One region of the Candidatus Solincola tengchongensis genome, then DNA from elsewhere that is predicted to be linked to it. Evidence: riboswitches for the same ligand, from Rfam matches in the RefSeq annotation. Region 1 holds a riboswitch; each other region holds the start of a gene.

The links. A riboswitch is a leader RNA that binds a small molecule or an ion and turns the genes downstream of it on or off. The one in region 1 is predicted to bind cyclic di-GMP.
Region 2: another riboswitch for cyclic di-GMP. It lies ahead of H7007_RS12280 (SdrD B-like domain-containing protein); the one in region 1 lies ahead of H7007_RS05940 (hypothetical protein).
Region 3: another riboswitch for cyclic di-GMP. It lies ahead of H7007_RS07570 (CAP domain-containing protein); the one in region 1 lies ahead of H7007_RS05940 (hypothetical protein).

The regions. Positions count from the first base shown of each region.
Region 1 is NZ_JACVJJ010000067.1:15,424-18,674, reverse strand. It holds gene H7007_RS05945 (PBP1A family penicillin-binding protein) at 1-780, opposite strand, end outside; cyclic di-GMP riboswitch class II at 1,572-1,655, shown strand; gene H7007_RS05940 (hypothetical protein) at 1,886-2,920, shown strand.
Region 2 is NZ_MU158678.1:2,059-5,309, reverse strand. It holds gene H7007_RS12285 (O-antigen ligase family protein) at 1-1,531, shown strand, start outside; cyclic di-GMP riboswitch class II at 1,627-1,712, shown strand; partial or broken gene H7007_RS12280 (SdrD B-like domain-containing protein) at 1,964-3,251, shown strand, end outside.
Region 3 is NZ_JACVJJ010000084.1:53,738-56,988, forward strand. It holds gene H7007_RS07565 (sortase) at 1-581, shown strand, start outside; cyclic di-GMP riboswitch class I at 1,118-1,207, shown strand; gene H7007_RS07570 (CAP domain-containing protein) at 1,305-2,795, shown strand; partial or broken gene rplU (50S ribosomal protein L21) at 3,024-3,251, shown strand, end outside.

The DNA of each region.
Region 1 (3,251 bases):
CTGGCTGGGGGCTTCCTCGGGGATGGGCTGCACGACCACCGGTTTTTGCTTCGCCTGATCGGCCTCCTCCTGGGTTATGAATCCCAGCTCGGCCATCTTGTCCAGGACCAGGTTGCGCCGGCGCATAGCTCCTTCGGCGTTGGTGTAGGGGGAGTAATAGTTGGGGATGCGGATCACCGCCGCCAGGAGGGCGGCCTCCTCCAAGGAGAGCTCCGAGGGTTGCTTCCCGAAGAAGGTCTGGGAGGCGGTCTTCACCCCGTAGCATCCCTGTCCGAAATAGACGTCGTTGAGATAGAGCTCGAGTATCTTGTCCTTGGAGTACTTCCTCTCCAGCTTGTTGGCCAGGCTGGCCTCCTCCACCTTGCGCCAGTAGGTCCTCTCCTTACCGGTGAGGGTGTTCTTCACGTACTGCTGGGTGATGGTGGAGGCGCCCTGCACCACCTTTCCCTGTACCACGTTGGTCCAGAAGGCACGGGCGATGGCCTTCCAGTCCACACCGCTGTGGGAGTAGAAGCGTTCGTCCTCGATGGCGATGACCGCCTGGCGCAGGTAAGGCGATATCTGGTCCAGGGATATCTTTTCGCGGTGCTGTTCCCCGTGCAGTTCGGCGATGACCGTGCCGTCGGCGGCCAGTATCTTGGAGGTCTGGTCCATGCGGTGCTTCTCCAGCTGGGAGAGACTGGGAAGGCCCACGCCGGTATAGAACCAGGCCAGGAAACCTCCGGCAAGCAGGACCAGACACAGGAAGACGATCAGCGATATGCGCAGGAATACTCGCATGGCACTACCTCTTGACGACCCGGTCCTGCCTCGATTCTACCCTTATGCTACCCTTATGAATAGACAGTGGGAAGCAGGCCGGGGTTCCCAGGTCGGCGCATCCTCCACCCTCTCACGGCGCTCTCAGGCGTTCCCGGCCATCTTCTTTTCGCTAATCGGACTTCTCCACTGCCGGCTTTCTATCCTTCCCTTCCCGGGAGACGATCGCGGGGAATGAGGTGCAGGTGCTGCGAGGAGGGTTCTAGGTTCCAAGTGGGATATAAGTAAACCGGGGCGACCCGGAAAAAGACGGGCATCCGGTTCGCCTCCCGTTCCCGGCCCCATTCACCGCTTCCGTGACTTGCCCGGAGGCGACCTACCTCAGTGTGGAGCCCGCTTCCCAGGGGACAGGAAACGCCACCGACCGGGCACCATCCCTCGAGCAGCGGAAGAGACGACCGAAAGGCGAGGTGCCCGGCAGGAGCAGGATTTCCGGAACCATGCGAGGTCTCGCCCGAGACATATTTTTAAATGGCATGGAGAATCCTTCGTAAATCGAGGACGAAAAGAAGAAAAGGGAGGTATGGAACGAGAGGCTTGCCCGAGCCGTGCCGGCTTACGGTCGCCGCGCTGGGTTAAAAGAGATGGAATTTCACCGCTCAGGAAGATCGAAATCCAAGTATGAAAATGCCCATATGCTTGTTATGCTTGATAATTTATGGAAAATATGTAAAAATTTCATCACAATTGTAGGCTGAACTTCGGGCGAAAGGGGCATCAACGAAAAGCATCTTCCATCTTTCTTGACCAGTTAGCGTTAGGAAGCTGTGAACCCCGGTTTGAAGTCTGGTCACCTGAACCGGGAGGAGCTAGTGGTGAAACCGGCCTGAACGGGAGACGTTCTGGTCGGTTTTATAAATTATTAAGCGGCTTATGGGGGTGAAAAGGCTTTAAAAGATCGCGTTAGGGTGTGGGGATGAAAAGAGGGGAGATATTCTTCGGGGTGATCGATTAAAAAGGAGGGGCAGCTGCCACTGCCCCTAGGCACACCATGAGCCCGGCTAGGCCTTTAGTGCACCCATTTTTATTTTAATACATACGTCTCAAAAGGGGAAGGTGGTAAGACGTGAAGTCCTCCTCTGGAAAAACGCTTGCGCGGCGGAAGAAGAGCCATACGTTTTCCGACGTGGGCTGGGAGGAGACGTTCCTCAACGGGCGCAAGACGATCGGTTGCACCCTCCTGGCGCTGCTTTTCGCTTTGACGGCATCCCTTGCCTATACGGAGAGACTGGCGCCCACCATGGCCCTCTGGAGCGACACGGAGGAACTCGTGGCCGTGATCAGCATCCAGGGCGTGGAAATGCCCGGCGTCTTGAATGAGGATGCGCCCGTTCTGCTTTTCGTGGAACCCTTGACGCTTTACGCGGGAACCTTCGCCGAGGTTGTCGTTACCTGCAGCAACAACCCGGGTCAGGGTTTCGCGATCTCCATGTGGAACGAGGTGGCTTCGCTCCAGCCCTCGCAGATGAGGGCGCTGAGCGACGGCCGGTTTCTCTGCACCTTCGATTTAAGGGATGTGGGAGCGGGAGTCTTCACCCTGACCCTGCGAACGCCCGAAGGGAAAGAGGCGTCCCTTCCCTCATGCCTCACCGTCCTCGTGCCGGACTCGGGAGGTGGGGGTGCGGCCTCACCGGGAAGGGAGGGGAAGGGGGGCGGGGGCGGCGCCGTGTCGCCCACCCCCGGCGACCCGGCACGGACTGCGCCGTCAGGCGGTAACGGCACCCCCGCGTCACCGGACCGGCCCCCATGGGAAGGCCCTGTAGACGACGCGAGCCCGCCGAACGGGGGGCAGGACCAAAAGCCGCGCGGCGACGAGCCGACCCCGGGTGGCATCGGGGGCTTCAAGGTGACCCCTTCCGTGGTCAACGCGGCGCTCTCCGTGGAGCTGCTGATCGAGGGAGGGGTCTTCCGGACCGGCTGGCAGGCCAGGCTGACGAGAAGCGGATATACCGCCTGGAGCGTGTCCTTTGCCGTTCTTTCCGAAACCCAAGTGCGTTGTGGGTTCAACCTCCTGGACCTCGCACCCGGGGTCTACAAGCTCGAGATCACCGATTACCGGGACCACGTCATTTATTGCATCGGGTATGTGAAGGTGATCTGAGGAGAGGGGGTGACGGAAAGCGGGTACACGTCGCACGGTGTGAGCAAGGCAGGAAGAGCACATGGTGAGCCCGGCTAGGCCTTTCGTGTACCCGCTTTCCTTTTTGGAACACGGTTTGTGGGAGAAGTGGCTAGGGGGCGACGCGCTGTGCTAACGGCCCCTCGAGGCCAGAGGTCGAACATCCCACGCCGTTTCGCATCACGGCGCCGGTAGCGTGGCGAAAGGAGGTGATGAGACGAAAGACCCAGCAGAAAGCGTGGCGCCGTTGCGGTTGTCGAGAGGATGGAAAGCGCTCGATTCATGGGGGAATACATCGAGCGGCGGAAAGGAG
Region 2 (3,251 bases), on a different contig from region 1:
GGTGGCCCTGTGCGGCATATTGGCCGGCCTGATCTCCACCCAGCTCCCGGTGAAGATCATCCTCTTTCTGGCCGCGGGGGCCATCCTCCTGGTGGTCATCTACCAGTGGCTCTGGCTGGGGGTGGCCATCTTCATCTTCTTCAACCTCACCCTCCCCCAGGCCGGCCCCACCTGGAACCTGGGCATACAGGTGGCCATGGTGGGTGAGTCGAGGGGGATACACTTCAACATCCACGAGATCGTCATGGCTTTGACCTTCGTGGCTCTCCTCATCAAGACGGTGAACGGAAAGGCGGAGTTGAAAGTCCGAAGCCCGATCACCATCGCCGTCGCCGCCTACGTGCTCACCTCCATCCTGGCCTGTTTCGTGGGCTTCCTCCACGACGCCAATGGGCTGGTTATGGCCTTCCGTTTCGTGCGCACCGTCGTCTTCGCCTACGTCTTCTTCGTGGTCATCAGCATCGTGAGGACGCGCCAGGCCTTCCGCAACCTGGTGATCCTGATGATGGTCTGCTTCACCCTGGTGGCCCTGTTTGGACTGGTCCAGAAGGCCATCGGGCAGACGAAGACGGAATGGGTCGCCCAGCACGTGCTCGCCAAGCTCGGTTACCCGGAGTCGGTTAACTATGTGGCCGGGGAAAGCGAGGCGCAGGCCTACCGCATCAACTCCACCTTCCTCCACCCCAACGTCCTGGGCGGGTACCTCATTTTCGCACTTCCCTTCTTCGTGAGTCTCCTGAGCCTGGCCTGGAGGGGTCGCCGCTACTTCTCCTGGTTCCTCCTTTTGGCCGGGATGGGCATCAACATGGCCGCCCTCTTCCTCACCGGGTCCCGGGCCGCCTGGGTGGCCGCAGGGGTCATCGCCGCCCTCTACGGCCTATTCGGGCTCTTCGACCGCCGGCTTTGGCTCACGGCGGCCACGGTGATACTGGTTCTGGCGCTCATCTTCGTCATGCTCAACCCCCCGGAGTTCGTGAAGAAGCGCTTTTCCAGCCTCAGCGCCAAGGAGGCGGCGCAGGTGCGCATCTATACCTACAAACTGGCCTTAGACTACTTTCTCGAGCACCCCATCTTCGGCATCGGCATGGGCATGGAGGGGCAGCGCATCATCGAGAACAACATCCGCCAGACCTGGGCGGCGGTGGAGAACGCCTTCCTCACCTACCTTGTGTCCCACGGCCTGGTGGGCCTGACCGCCTTCCTGCTCCTCTTCGGGATCTACTGGGGCATCCTCCTCCGGGCGCGATCCCGCTCCCGCCAGGACCCCTGCATTTACTTCCATGCCGAGGCCTTCATGCTGGGCATGGTGGGTTACGCCGTGTCCAACATGTTCGGGGCCTGGATCCTCTTCGCCATCCCCATGCTGACCCTCTTCTGGGTTTACCTGGCCATGGGAGAAGCCCTTTACGACATCTTCCGGGAAGGAGCGCTGGAGGAGAGGGAGCCCCTCTTCCACAACCTGCCCGAGCTCCTGGCGGCCTCACTGCTCCCTGCGGAGAGGGGAAGGGAACGGATGGCCGGGGCTTCTTGACGAGGATGATCGTCTTGACGGGAATAAACTGTTCAATTTTCCACCTTTTAATTGTATAATAAAAATGGATAACGGGAATCGGTTCAGTTTTATACTGGCGATAGGGAAAGCTGAGATCCGTCGTCCGTGACCTGGTCACCTGGATGACGGGGAGCGAGTGGTGAAACCGGCCCGATCGCTATGCGATCGGGTTTTTGTATAAAGGGTATATTGGCGGAGGGATGACAAAAGGAGGACACAAAAACCAGGGAGGGCTGGAAAAGGGGCAGGTTTTCCGGTCTGGGCCAGAACTCACTCGGCAAAGTCTTTCTGGTAACCGACTCTTTATGATCCTCCCCTTGTCACCGTGACGAGAAGCCCTTCCATCGGAAGCCCACTATTCCTGTTGCCCAAAAATCAGATGGAAGGATCTTCAAAACGGAGGTGAACCGAATGAAAGGGTCAAGGAAGGGACTGGTGATCCTTTCCGTGTGCCTGCTGCTCCTGGCCACACTGCTCGGCGGCATAGTCTCGGCGTTGGCCGGCGATGGCGAGACGCCCGAGGAGCCGCAGAGCGCCGCGGCGACCGCGGTATCGTGCGAAGCGGAGGTCTTGGCACAGGGGGAGGGAAGCACGGAAGGAGTGCCCGCCACCGGCGAGGGCCAGGCATTGGAGGGCGCCGGGGCCGGAAAGGTTGTTGACCCCGGAACGGGCATGGGCGAGAGCGAGGCGGAAGCGGCGCCAGCCGCGGAGGGGTCCCAGCCCCTGTGCTGCCCCCCGCCGCAGCCGGAGTGCGAGATCTGCGTGGTCAAGTTCCTGGACTCTGACGGTGACGGGGTAAAAGACTCCGGGGAAACGGGAATGGCCGGGGTGACCATCACCCTCAACGGCGGCAATCCTCGCCTAACGGGTCAGGACGGTCGGGCATGCTACGAGGACCTCGAACCGGGGATCTACGTGGTGAGCGAGACCGTGCCTCCGGGGTACCGGGCCACAACACCCACCTCTTACGAGATCGAGCTGTGCACCGGTTCCAGCATCCAGTGCTGGATGCCGCAGCCCTGCGGCGAGACGGTCACCGTTTTCTTCGGCAACGCGCCCCTGCCTCAGCCCCCGGGCTCCATCTCCGGGCATAAATACGAGGACCTGGACGGGGACGGCGTCCACGACCCCGGCGAGCCGGCTGTCCCCGGGGTGACCGTGGAGCTGTGGCAGGACGGGGCCAAGGTGGCGGATACGATCACCGGGGAGGACGGGGGATACTCCTTCCAGGAACTGGAACCGGGTACCTACACGGTCAAGGAGGTCCTTTGCGACTGCTGGACGCCCACCAATCCCGCCGACGGCTCCCACGACGGCGTCCAGGTGGACGCCGGCCAGGAGATCACCGGCGTGGACTTCCTCAACAAAAGGACGGAGTGCCTCAAGGGCAAGGTCGAGGTGTTGGTCTTCGAGGACACAAACTGCAACGGCCAGTTGGATGACGGTGATTCACTGCATCCCCAGCCGGTGGTCATCGAGCTCTTCCACGACATGGACGGGATGCTGATCCCCGCCGACGGCTGGGACGGTCCCTACCAGAAGCCGACGGGCGCCGGCCCCTCATGGTTGCCCGTCTATCCCCATGGCTGCAGCAGCTGGAAAGAGCTTCCATGCAACAATTACGACCTCTTCGGAAACCCTCTGGGCGAGAACCTCCACGGTCGTTACCAAGTGAACATGGTCGTCCCGGAGGGGTGGC
Region 3 (3,251 bases), on a different contig from region 1:
CCCTCTGCGGGCTGCTCATCCTGGCCGGCGTGTTCGTCTACATCCACTACACGGACCGCAGGGCCGCCGCCGCCCAAAAGGAGCTCTTCCGGATCTGGGAACAGAGGCCCCCGGCGCCGGAACGCGAACCGGTGGCCGTGGGTGACGGGATAGCCCGTCTTCTGGTGAGCCGCCTGGGCCTCGACGCCATCGTGGTCGAGCTGGAGGGCCTTGAGGACACGGAGAACCTGAAACGCGGCCCCGGGCATATACCCGGCACGGCTTATCCCGGGCAGGTGGGCAACTGCGTCATCAGCGGCCACCGCACCACTTATGGAGCTCCCTTCCGCCACATCGAGCAATTGAGACCGGGTGATGAGATAGTCCTGGAGACGGCGGAGGCGCGCTATACCTATCTGGTCTACGAACAGCGCGTCGTCCTGCCCACCGACCTCACGGTGTTGGAGCAGGGGGAGGAGCGCGAGGTGACCCTGACCGCCTGCCATCCCTGGTACAGCGCCTCGCGAAGGGTCGTGGTGAAGGGACGGCTGGAAAGGACGGAAAGGCACGGAGGTCCCGACAGGGACGCCGACGGCAACTAGGGTGTCGGCGGCCGCATCTTCCTGCACCACGGAGACCTTCTTGTGCCCCCTTCCGCGCTCACACCGGGTCGGCTCCGATTCTCAGGCCCATATCGCCGTCCGGCTCCGAGGACACCGCGGGTCTCTCGGGGCGCAGCCAGCAACCGCTCTACTTTCTCCGGGGATGGCCCGACCCTCGGCACTGAGGCGGCGCGGGGACGGATGGGGCCCAAGACGCAGGGCATCCGCGTGCCTGGGGCTTGCGCAGGTGTGCGGTCCGAGGGTAGGGCCTCACCGCAGGGTATGGAGAGAAAAAAGACGACCGGAAAGCGGGCAGACTTTCCGGTCCGGGCCAAAACTCACTCGGCAATGATATTTTGGCATTTCTTTTATCGGAAAGTTCACGCCTTGCCTTTAGGGTCATAGCGGGTTTTCCACCCCGCGGCGGAAACCCGTTCCGCCCATCCGGTTGATCGAAATACGACGTCTGGAAGCTTAAAGAAAGATATATGTACTGCCGATAACTGTTTTGAAAATTGAAAACCGAATATCCCCGAAGGTGATAAAGGCAAACTCTTCCGAAAGGAGAGGGCGCAAAGCCATGGGTCTAAGACCGCGAGAGCGGTTATGATCGCCAGGCTGCCGCCTTGAAAAGCGACGCCCTTTCCGCCGGGAAAGGGCGTTTTTTTGGGGAGCGGAAGAGGTCGCCACCAGCCCTCGGGGACAAGAAGGGGGAGAACGAGATTGAAGGGGCTCACCTGGTGGCGAAAGGGCATCACATGCCTGGTGGCGATAGGTCTGATATTCCTGTCCGCCGTGCTGCCGGCTCTCATGACGGGGAACGCTCAGGCGGCTGTGAACGTCTCCGCGGAGGAGGCGCGCATGCTGGAACTGGTAAACCAGGCACGTAATGCGGCCGGCCTCCCCTCACTGCTCGTGGAACAGCAGCTCACCGACTTCGCCCGCTCCTATTCCCAGGAGATGATACAGTACAACTTCTTCGGCCACGATTCCCCGGTCTCCGGGAACCTGCAGCAACGTATCGCCGCGCGCGGGATAACGGGGTGGACGCTGGCCGGCGAGAACATCGCCAAGGCCCCCAACGTGGACGCGGCCTTCCAGGCGCTCATGAACAGCCCCTCCCACCGGGAGAACATACTGCGCCGTGAGTTCAACTGCATCGGGATAGGCGTGGTCCCGGGGCCGGGCGGGCTGTACATAACCCAGGAGTTCATGCGCTTCACCACCATCCCGCCCACCGCTGAGCTCCCGGGGGCCTCACCCGCCCCGTCGGCCACCTTCGACACCTTCGTGCTCATAATGAACCCCAACGGAGCCACGGCGAGGGTGGAGGTGACCTTCCAGGGAGAGGACGGCGAGAACCGGGTCTTCACCTACCAGGTGGGGGCCTACAGCCGTTTCACGGTGCCGGTCCGCGAGACGGTGGGGAAGGGGAGTTTCTCCGTGCACGTGAGTAGCGACCTCCCGGTCCTCGCGGAGCGGGCCATGTACTTCAATTACCAGGGGAAGAAAGGGGGGTCGGATTCCATCGGCGCCCCCAGCCCCTCCAGCAGCTGGTTCTTCGCCGAGGGCTACACCGGAGGGACCTTCGACACCTGGATCCTCCTCCAGAACCCCAACGAGAGCGGGGCCGCGGTGACCCTCAACTTCATGCGCCCCGACGGACGGGTGGTCACCCACCAGGTGAACGTGCCCGCCCGCCGTCGCTACACGGTGCACGTGGACGAGATACCCGGCCTGGAGTCCACCGACGTCTCCACCCAGGTCGCCTCAGACCTCCCCATCGTCGCCGAGCGGGCCATGTACTTCAGCTACGCCGGCCGCACGGGCGGGCACAACACCATCGGCGCCCAGTCCCTGCGCGACGAGTGGTACCTGGCCGAGGGTTACACGGGCGGGTCCTTCGACCTCTACGTGCTCCTGGTCAACCCTCACGAAAGCGAGTCCACGGTCACCCTGAGCTTCATGCGACCGGGCGGTCAGCGCGTGGAGCGCACGGTCAAGCTGGCGCCGCACGCTCGCCGCACGGTGCACGTGGACGAGATACCCGGCCTGGAGTCCACCGACGTCTCCACCCAGGTGAAGGCCTCGCTCCCCGTGGTGGCGGAGCTGGCCGAGTACTTCAACTTCGGCGGCATCACCGACGGCAACAGTTCCGTGGGAGCCGCCCAGCCCTCCACGGACTGGTTCTTCGCCGAGGGCTGCGTGCTTTGACCGGTTGAGGGTTTCATATAAGAGGGGCCGTCCGGTCTCCGGGCGGCCCCGCTCTGTCGGACCTGCTCCACCCCTTCCTGCAAGAGGTTGCCCGACGGGGTGGAACCCGGGAGGTTCACGGAAGGAGGCCGTACAGGGTCGTAGGGGACGGACCGTCTTCCTTTACAGTGCACGGGCACCGTGTTATCTTATAAAACCGTGTTAAAATGACCCTGGAGGTTGGATGTCATGTACGCAGTCATAGAGACGGGCGGGAAGCAGTACCGGGTGGAGAGCGGCTCGGTGATCCGGGTGGAGAAGCTTGACGTCCCGGTGGGCGAGAAGATCGTCTTCGAGCGCGTGATCATGGCCGGAGGGGAGGGCAAGGTATTGGTAGGCCCGGAGGCCGGCAAGGTCAAAGTGGAGGGCACCGTGCTGGGGCATGGCAAGGGAAGAAAGGTAGTGGTCTTCAAGTAC